Regions from separate parts of the Rhizobium sp. RCC_161_2 genome, predicted to be linked through region 1. Evidence: predicted binding sites of a transcription regulator. Region 1 holds the regulator's gene; the other holds the start of a gene.
What was found. Region 1 encodes PhoB, which activates phosphate uptake and scavenging genes when phosphate is short. Its sites were predicted from a motif close to TGTCATNNANCTGTCAT; they were not measured.

Region 1 (4,825 bases):
ATGATATCGGGGAAACGATCCTGAAGCGAGGCGAGGCCCTGACGGAACACCAGGGCGATGTCGCGCACATGTTCGAGGAAGCCGTCTGCCAGCACGATATCGAGCACGGCATTGCCGACTGCCATGGCGAGCGGATTGCCGCCATAGGTCGAGCCATGCGTACCGGCCTTCATGCCCGAAGCGGCTTCCGCCGTCGCAAGGCAAGCGCCGAGCGGGAAGCCGCCGCCGATACCCTTCGCCACGGCCATGATGTCGGGCGTGACGCCGGACCATTCATGGGCAAACAGCTTGCCGGTACGGCCGACGCCGCACTGGACCTCGTCAAGGATCAGAAGAAGGCCATGCTCATCGCAGATCTGGCGCAAGCCGCGCAGGAATTCGTTGGTCGCAGGGCGGATGCCACCCTCGCCCTGCACGGGCTCGATAAGAATCCCGGCCGTCGCATCGGTGACAGCGGCACGCACGGCGTCGAGATCGCCGAACGGCACCTGGTCGAAGCCCGGCGCCTTGGGGCCGAAACCTTCGAGATACTTCTCCTGTCCGCCGGCGGCGATCGTCGCGATCGTGCGGCCGTGGAAAGCGCCTTCGAAGGTGATGATATGGAATTTCTCGGGATGGCCCTTGGAGAACTGGTACCGCCGCGCCGTCTTGATCGCGCATTCCAGTGCCTCGGCACCGGAATTGGTGAAGAACACCTTGTCGGCAAAGGTGGCTTCCGTCAGGCGCTTCGACAGCTTCTCCTGGCCCGGCACCTCATAGAGGTTCGACAGGTGCCAGACCTTGTCGGCCTGCGCCTTCAGTTCCGCAACCAGATGGGGATGCGCATGACCGAGCGAATTCACCGCGACGCCTGCGGCGAAATCGAGATAGCGCTCGCCTGTCTCCGTGAACAGCCATACGCCCTCTCCTCGCTCAAACCGCAGCGGGGCACGCATATAGGTGTCATAAAGCGGCGCGGTTTCAGCCATGGCCCGTATCTCCTCGATCACAACCTTTAGGGCCAATCGTTTCCTTCAAGTGAAACGGGCCCGGAAAAATCAAAAATGCCGCCTTGCGGCGGCTGAGGCACTATTGATGTTTTGCACCGCAATGTCAACAAAACAGGCGATTTAGCAGGCGCGGCAGAGCACCTCTGAACGAGAGGTATGCCTTCAATTGCTAATATTGCAAAAATGCCACGCCTAGACAAGCAAGTTGGGGAAAACCCCGAAATCGATTCCCCAGGAATCATGCGACTCTTGTCACGGAGTCAGCCTCACACTAGGTTAAATCTCAATTACTAGACTGCATGCGGCGGGAACTAGTCACCACAATTTTTTAAGCGTTTCGGGCCTCGACCCCATCTGAGGCAATGGTGAAGGATTCTGCCATCGGAAACGCGACAGCGGAGACAGGGCATGAATTGGACAGACGAACGCGTCGAGAAGCTGAAGAAGCTGTGGTCCGAGGGTTTGAGCGCGAGCCAGATCGCGGCGCAGCTTGGTGGCGTCAGTCGTAACGCCGTCATCGGCAAGGTACATCGCTTGAGCCTGCCGGGCCGAGCGAAGGCCGGTGGCACGGCGACGGCGGCCCGAGCGCAGAAGCGCAACACTTCGGCGCCACGCGCACCGAACTACGCCTCGCGCGTTGCAACCCGCACGGTTACCCGTCAGCAGGGCGCAACGATGCTCAAGGAAGAAGTCGAGATCGATACGGTCAACGAGATCGAATATCGTCCGGCAGCCAATGTGGTCGTTCCGATTTCGCGACGCCTCGGCCTGACGGAACTCACCGAACGTACCTGCAAGTGGCCGGTCGGCGATCCTCTGAAGGATGATTTCCACTTCTGCGGTAATGACAGCCCGGATGCATCGCCCTATTGCGGCTACCATCAGCGCCTGGCCTATCAGCCGGTGCATGAGCGCCGGCGGCCGGCGGCTCAGCCACGCGGCTGAGATGCGCCATAGCTGAAGAAAAGAAACGGGCCGAAAGGCCCGTTTTCTGTTTCCGCCGCTATGTTGGGTGACTGACCGGTTTCCCGCTCAGGCCTCCATGGAATAACCCGCGCCGCGAACGGTGCGGATGACATCCTGCATATTGGAGAAGTTCAGCGCCTTGCGCAGACGTCCGACATGGACATCGACAGTGCGTTCGTCGACATAGATGTCATGCCCCCAGACACCGTCGAGGAGTTGCGATCGCGAGAAGACACGGCTCGGCGAGGACATCAGGAACTCCAGCAGGCGGAATTCGGTCGGCCCCAGCCGCACTTCGCGGCTCTTGCGGTGAACGCGATGGGTCTCGCGGTCCAGTTCGATATCGCCACAGCGCAGCACCGTGGAGAGAACCTCCGGACGGGCACGGCGCAGCATCGCCTTGACGCGGGCCATCAGTTCCGGCGTCGAGAACGGCTTGACGACATAATCGTCCGCACCGGTGGAAAGGCCGCGCACGCGCTCGCTTTCCTCGCCGCGGGCGGTGAGCATGATGATCGGCAGGCGCTCCGTCTCCGGCCGCATGCGCAGCCGGCGGCAGAGCTCGATGCCGGACACGCCGGGGAGCATCCAGTCAAGGATCAGAAGATCGGGAATGCGCTCCTGGAGGCGAAGCTCGGCTTCGTCGCCTCTCAGGATCGTGTCGACCTCGAAGCCTTCGGCCTCGAGATTATAGCGCAGCAGAACGCTGAGCGCTTCTTCGTCTTCTACAACAGCAACTCTCGGAACCATACGTCTCTGGTCTCCTTCTTTGGCGTCTGGATTATTCCGTCACCGCACCGACGGTGTTGGCGGTATCGTCTTTCGGGCGCTCGCCTTCGGGCTGGCTGCCGGTTGCCATGTAATAGATCGTCTCAGCGATGTTGGTGGCATGGTCGCCGATACGCTCGATGTTCTTGGCACAGAAGAGAAGATGCGTGCAGGTAGTGATATTGCGCGGATCTTCCATCATGTAGGTCAGCATCTCGCGGAAGAGCGAGGTGTACATCGCGTCGATTTCCTCGTCGCGCTCACGGATCGACACGGCCTTGTCGGGCGAACGGGTCGTGTAGACGTCGAGCACTTCCTTGAGCTGGCTAAGCGCCAGTTCGGAGAGATGTTCGATGCCACGGGCAAGTTTCCGTGGAACGCCGGTGCCCTGGACGGCGATGACGCGCTTGGCGGTGTTCTTGCCGAGGTCGCCGACACGCTCCAGATCGGAGGCGATGCGGATCGAGCCCATGATTTCGCGAAGGTCGGCGGCCATCGGCTGACGGCGAGCGATGGTGACGATCGCCTTATCGCCGACTTCGCGCTCGGCATGGTCGAGAACGACGTCGTCGGAGATGACCTTCTGAGCCAGAGCCGCGTCGCTGTTGACGAGCGCGCGTACGCTATCGCTGACCATCTGCTCGGCCAGGCCGCCCATTTCGGCAATGCGGCGCGTCAGGAACTTCAGGTCTTCGTCATAGGCTGAGAGAATGTGAGTGGAGACCATTTTTCTATCCTCAAGGTGAACTGTGTGAAAGGAGCCGCGCGCCTGCCATCATCAACCAAAACGGCCCATGATGTAATCCTGCGTGCGGAAATCGTCGGGATTGGTGAACATCTTATCGGTATCGTTCTCCTCGACCAAATGGCCGAGGTGAAACATTGCGGTGCGCTGCGAGACGCGGGCCGCCTGCTGCATGGAATGCGTCACGATGACGATCGTGAAATTTTCCCTGATCTCGTGAATCAGTTCCTCGACCTTAGCCGTGGCGATGGGATCGAGCGCCGAGCACGGCTCGTCCATGAGAATGACCTCCGGGCTGACGGCAACGGCGCGGGCAATGCAGAGACGCTGCTGCTGGCCGCCGGACAGGCTGGTGCCGGCTTCCTGCAATCGATCCTTGACCTCGCCCCAGAGGCCGGCCTTCTGCAGGCTGGTTTCGACGATATGGTCGAGATCGGACTTGGAGCGGTGCAGCCCGTGAATACGCGGGCCGTAGGCCACGTTCTCATAGATCGACTTCGGGAAGGGATTGGGCTTCTGGAACACCATGCCGACGCGGGCGCGCAATTCCACGACATCGATGGCGGTGTCATAGACATCCTGATCGTCGAGCGTGATCTTGCCGGTGACGCGGCAGGTGTCGATCGTGTCGTTCATGCGGTTGAGGCAGCGCAGGAAGGTGGACTTGCCGCAACCGGAAGGGCCGATCAGCGCGGTGACCGTATTGGCACGGATGTTCAGGTCGACACCGAACAGGGCGCGCTTGTCGCCGTAATAGACCGAGACGTCCTGGCCGATCATCTTGTAGGGGATCGTCGTCATCTTCCTGGCCAATGCCTTCTCGCTTGCGGCTTCCGTCATCACGTTCATCTCGTCTCCCCCTCTACCAACGCCGCTCGAAGCGACGACGCAGCAGGATGGCCCCGATGTTCATTGCAACAAGGAAGAAGAGCAGAACGATAATGGCCCCGGAGGTTCGCTCGACAAAGGCGCGCTCGGCTTCGCTCGCCCACATGTAGATCTGCACCGGCAGCGCGGTCGCGGGATCGAGCGGCGATGTTGGATAATTGGCGACGAAGGCGACCATGCCGATCAACAGCAACGGCGCGGTTTCGCCAAGCGCATGCGCAAGCCCAAGGATCGTACCGGTCAGGATGCCCGGCATGGCGAGCGGCAGGACATGGTGGAACACAACCTGCATGCGAGAGGCGCCTAGACCGAGGGCGGCGCTGCGGATCGACGGCGGCACGGCGCGCAGTGCCGAGCGCGTGGCGATGATGATCATCGGCAGCGTCATCAGGCTCAGCACCAGCCCGCCGACCAGCGAGGCCGAACGCGGCAGGCCCATGACATTGATGAAGACAGAGAGGCCGAGGAG
Region 2 (4,825 bases), on a different contig from region 1:
ATGAATTCGTTTTGAGGCACCTTACGATGCCTCGCTCGCTCTTCCGCCGATTGCGGAGCTGCGCGGCTGAGTGTTGCGGGCGACGATCAGCATGGCGAGGCCAAAAGCAGCGACGCCAGACATGACGTAGTAGCTCGAAAGGCCAAGCCAAGCGTAAAGATAGCCGGATGCCAGCGTCATCAGCCCGAGAAACATGCCGTTATAGAAGAAATAAGCACCCTGAGCCGATGCCTCCTGCGTTTCCTGCACCGAAGCGACGATGCGGCGCTGGATGCCGGTATGCACGCAGGCAAAGGTGCAGGCATGGAAACACTGCAGCACGAAATAGCCGACAAAGCCGAAATTGATCGGGAACAGTATCCAGCGGACGACGCACACGGCCGAGCCGAAAAAAATCAGTGTCCAGGCGCTGAACCGGCGGCCCAACATCCTCGACATGAAAAACACCATCACCTCGGCGGCAACCCCGACGCACCAGAGGACGGCAACCTGCGTGCCTGAGAAACCAAGATCGCGCCAGTAGATCGACGCGAATGTATACATCATGGCATGGCTCGACTGCTGCACCGATACACCAATCATGGTGATCAGCAATTGCGGCGACCGGAGCGAGCTGCCGGTTGGCGCCTGCAAATCGATCGGTTGATGATGGCGCCGTCGCGTCGGCCCGATGCGCGGACAAAAGAAGGCCATCAGCGTTGTCAGGACGAAGCCCGCGACCATGGCGGGAAGCACCGTCGTGTCGCCCCATTTGCCGATCATCTGACCGCCGATAAGGGTCGAGATGATGAAAGCGATCGATCCCCAGACGCGCATCGAGCCGTAATCGAAACCCCAGCGCCGTACGCCGGAAACGGCGATCGATTCAACGATGGGAACGTAAGGCGCGTATGTCGCGCCCTGGATGCCGTAGACCAGAAGCACCGGCCAAAAATCGCTGGTCCAGTAAAGCGCGATCGCCGTCAACAGCGACAGCGCGCCCGACCAGAACAAAACCGTGGCACGTTCCTGCACGCGGTCGGCAAGCATGCCGACAATAGGCACGACGAGAACCCGCACCACCATCGGCACGGCAAGGATTAGGCCGATCTCACGATCGCTGAAACTCAACCCGGCCAGCCAGACGGGAAAAAACGGCAAGGCAATTCCGTTGACGATCAACGGCGCGCAATAGGACAAGGCGGTGCGCAACCGAAAATACGGCGGCGCGCCCTCGCCCTGCAGAGATTTTGTCGCGGGAATCATGACAGACCTGAAGGGAACTGATGTGTTCCTAGCACCCTATCGTGATTACGACTATGGCGGGAAATGGACTAGCTGTAACGTTTCAGCCTAAAATGACCAAAGCAGTGGGATCTCAGTGATCAATAATTGTGACGGAGCGTTATTAGGCCCGTGAGGCGGCGAAATATTACGCCGCCTGCGCTCCAAGCGCTTCCGGCAATTCATCAGCAGCAACGCCAACCGGTAGGGTCTCGGCAATCGAGTGCCAGGTGATCAGCTCGAACGTGCCGTCATCATGCTCGGCGATTGCCGTGCAGCTTTCGACCCAGTCGCCGGTGTTGATGTAGCGGATGCCATCGAAGTCCTCGATGACGGCATGGTGGATGTGGCCGCAGATGACGCCGTCGGCGTCGCTACGCTTGGCCTCTTCCACGACGACGCGCTGGAACTCGCCGATGAAGTTGACGGCGTGCTTGACCTGAAGCTTCGCCCAGGCTGAGAAGGACCAGTAGGGCATATTCAGGCGGCGCCGAACCGCGGCAAGGCCGATATTGATCAGGATCGCCATGTCATAGGCCCAGTCGCCGAGATAGGCGAGCAGACGGGCGTTGCGGACGACGACGTCGAACTCATCGCCATGCAGGACAAGATATTTCTTGCCGTCGGCTGTCTCGTGGATCGCGCGCTGGGCCACCTCGATGCCGCCGAAATGCATGCCGGGAAAATCGCGCAGGAACTCGTCGTGATTGCCGGGGATATAGACGATGCGCGAGCCCTTGCGCGCCTTGCGCAACAGCTTCTGCACGACGTCATTGCAATCCTGCGGCCAGTACCAGTTGCGCTTCAGACGCCAGCCATCCACGATATCGCCGACAAGGTAAATGGTGTCGGCGTCATGAAGACGGAGAAAATCGAGGAGGAAGTCCGCCTTGGCCGCTTTCGAGCCGAGGTGAACGTCAGAAATGAACAGCGTTCGAAATCGCCGAGTGTCCATGTTTTCATTCACGAACTTTTGTCCGCGCCCTATCCTACGTTACCTATTCCAAAATCAGACTCGTGTTTCAGGATGATGACAAATGCTGTGCGGAGCGCTCATGGCAGGAAATCAGCTGTGTTTTGCAGCTATGGCGAGATCTGGCCGGTCGGTTGTAAAACTGGCGACCCCGAGACGGAACATCGCCCGCGCCGCCTCGCTCGTATGCGCCGCCCAGCCGTGGACCGTCACGCCGTTTCTCCCGAACAGCTCCATCACATCGGCGTCGATCGTCTCTGCCCGCAAGGCGATGTCACGGACACCAAACCGGCCAATTGCGGCAAGGATGCCCTCCCAACCAAGCTGCGCAACCGTCTGCGGCAAGCATAGGAAGACGAGGCCGAGGAGTTCGCCGACATTCAGGCCACGCTCGTCGAGCGCCGTGCCGAAGGCTTCAAGACGTGAAAGCGAGAAGCTGGTCACCATGGTTCGCCCCAGCACGCCACTCGCCAGCAGCTCGTCCGCGATGCGGCCCTCCATGCCGTCATAGGCTTTGCCATCCAGCTTCGTCTTGATCTCCAGCCGAAGGTCGATCGCGGAAGGCCCGAAAATATCGATGGTTTCGGCAAGGGTGGGAATGGTCTCGCCGCCGCTGCCGATGACGATATGGCGCATCAGCTCGTCATAACTGAAATCGGCGATCGCACCTTTGCCATCCGTCATGCGGTCGATCAGCGCATCGTGATGGACGACGAGCCGGTTGTCTCGCGTCTGGTGCACATCGAATTCCACGAGATCGACAGCAAGCTTGGCGGTATTCGAAAAGGCGAGCCGAGTGTTTTCCGGCCACAGATGCGTGCCGCCGCGATGAGAGGCGATGAGGGTCATGAGGGTCATGAGGGATCTCACTGTTTTCCACCCTCCTAGCCTCCCGCCATGAACCTCGTATGACGCGGCCGCCCGCCGTCTGCCCTTTGCAAAGTCACAGTTTCCGCAAAGGAAAATTATGCCTTTGCCGCGACAAAAAACCCTTCAGCAGCGTCAAATCCATACTGTGCACTCCGAACGATTGATGTATGGAGGGGGCTTGAGGCGCAGGCGCGCAAGCAGGAATGGAGAAGCGGGATGGATACGAACGACACATCGAAGGCAGCCAAGAACATGGCGAGTGGCAATCTCGACGAACAGGCTCTCTTCTTTCATCGCTATCCCCGCCCCGGCAAGCTGGAAATCCAGGCGACCAAGCCGCTTGGCAACCAGCGCGACCTGGCGCTTGCCTATTCTCCCGGCGTCGCCGCACCGTGCCTTGCCATCCGCGACAATCCGGAAACGGCCTTCGACTATACCTCGCGTGGCAATCTCGTCGCAGTCATCTCCAACGGCACGGCCGTCCTCGGCCTTGGTAATATCGGCCCACTGGCCTCCAAACCGGTGATGGAAGGCAAGGCGGTCCTCTTCAAGAAATTCGCCGGCATCGATGTCTTTGACATCGAAATCGAGGCCCCGACCGTAGATGAGATGGTCGCTACGATTTCGGCACTCGAACCGACCTTCGGCGGCATCAATCTTGAGGACATCAAGGCGCCGGAATGTTTCGACGTCGAGCGCCGCCTGCGCGAGAAGATGGAAATCCCGGTCTTCCACGACGACCAGCACGGCACCGCGATCATTGTCGCTGCCGCCATTCTCAACGGGCTGGAACTGGCCGGCAAGAAGATTGAGGACGTCAAGATCGTCGCCTCCGGCGCGGGTGCTGCGGCACTTGCATGCCTCAACCTTCTGGTCATTCTCGGTGCCAAGCGCGAAAATATCTGGGTCCACGACATCGAGGGCCTCGTCTATGAAGACCGCAACGTGCTGATGGACGAATGGAAATCAGTCTATGCCCAGAAAAGCGACAAGCGCGAGCTTGCCGAGTCGATCGGCGGCGCCGATGTCTTCCTTGGCCTGTCCGCCGCCGGCGTATTGAAGCCCGAGCTCCTGGAACAGATGGCGGAAAAGCCGCTGATCATGGCGCTGGCCAATCCGACGCCGGAAATCATGCCGGACCTCGCCCGCGCCGCCCGGCCGGATGCGATGATCTGCACCGGCCGTTCCGACTTCCCGAACCAGGTCAACAACGTCCTCTGCTTCCCCTATATCTTCCGCGGCGCTCTCGATTGCGGCGCCAAGACGATCAACGAGGAAATGAAGATGGCCGCTGTGCGCGCCATCGCGTCGCTTGCCCGCGAGGAGCCTTCGGATGTGGCCGCTCGCGCCTATACCGGCGAAACGCCGGTCTTCGGGCCGGACTACCTGATCCCCTCGCCCTTCGATCCGCGCCTGATCCTGCGCATCGCGCCGGCTGTCGCAAGAGCCGCCGCCGAAAGCGGCGTGGCGCTGCGTCCGATCACCGATTTTGACGCCTATATGGACGAGCTCAACCGCTTCGTCTTCCGCTCCGGCTTCGTGATGAAGCCGATCTTTGCAGCCGCGAAGATCGCCGAGCGCAAGCGTGTGGTCTTCTCCGAAGGCGAAGACGAGCGTGTTCTGCGTGCCGCCCAGGTCCTTCTTGAAGAAGGCACCGCCGTGCCGATCCTGATCGGCCGTCCCAACGTCATCGAGACACGTCTGAAGCGCTACGGCTTG

Region 2: AB6803_RS05655 (UDP-2,3-diacylglucosamine diphosphatase) is a predicted target of PhoB. The motif match lies at 2,283-2,299, and genes of this name have one in related genera.

What each region holds. Positions count from the first base shown of each region.
Region 1 is NZ_JBFUPL010000005.1:62,504-67,328, forward strand. It holds gene AB6803_RS14725 (aspartate aminotransferase family protein) at 1-968, opposite strand, end outside; gene AB6803_RS14730 (GcrA family cell cycle regulator) at 1,398-1,934, shown strand; gene phoB (phosphate regulon transcriptional regulator PhoB) at 2,022-2,705, opposite strand; gene phoU (phosphate signaling complex protein PhoU) at 2,737-3,450, opposite strand; gene pstB (phosphate ABC transporter ATP-binding protein PstB) at 3,502-4,317, opposite strand; gene pstA (phosphate ABC transporter permease PstA) at 4,331-4,825, opposite strand, start outside.
Region 2 is NZ_JBFUPL010000002.1:314,273-319,097, reverse strand. It holds gene AB6803_RS05660 (MFS transporter) at 22-1,245, opposite strand; gene AB6803_RS05655 (UDP-2,3-diacylglucosamine diphosphatase) at 1,412-2,218, opposite strand; gene AB6803_RS05650 (glycerophosphodiester phosphodiesterase) at 2,330-3,094, opposite strand; gene AB6803_RS05645 (NADP-dependent malic enzyme) at 3,323-4,825, shown strand, end outside.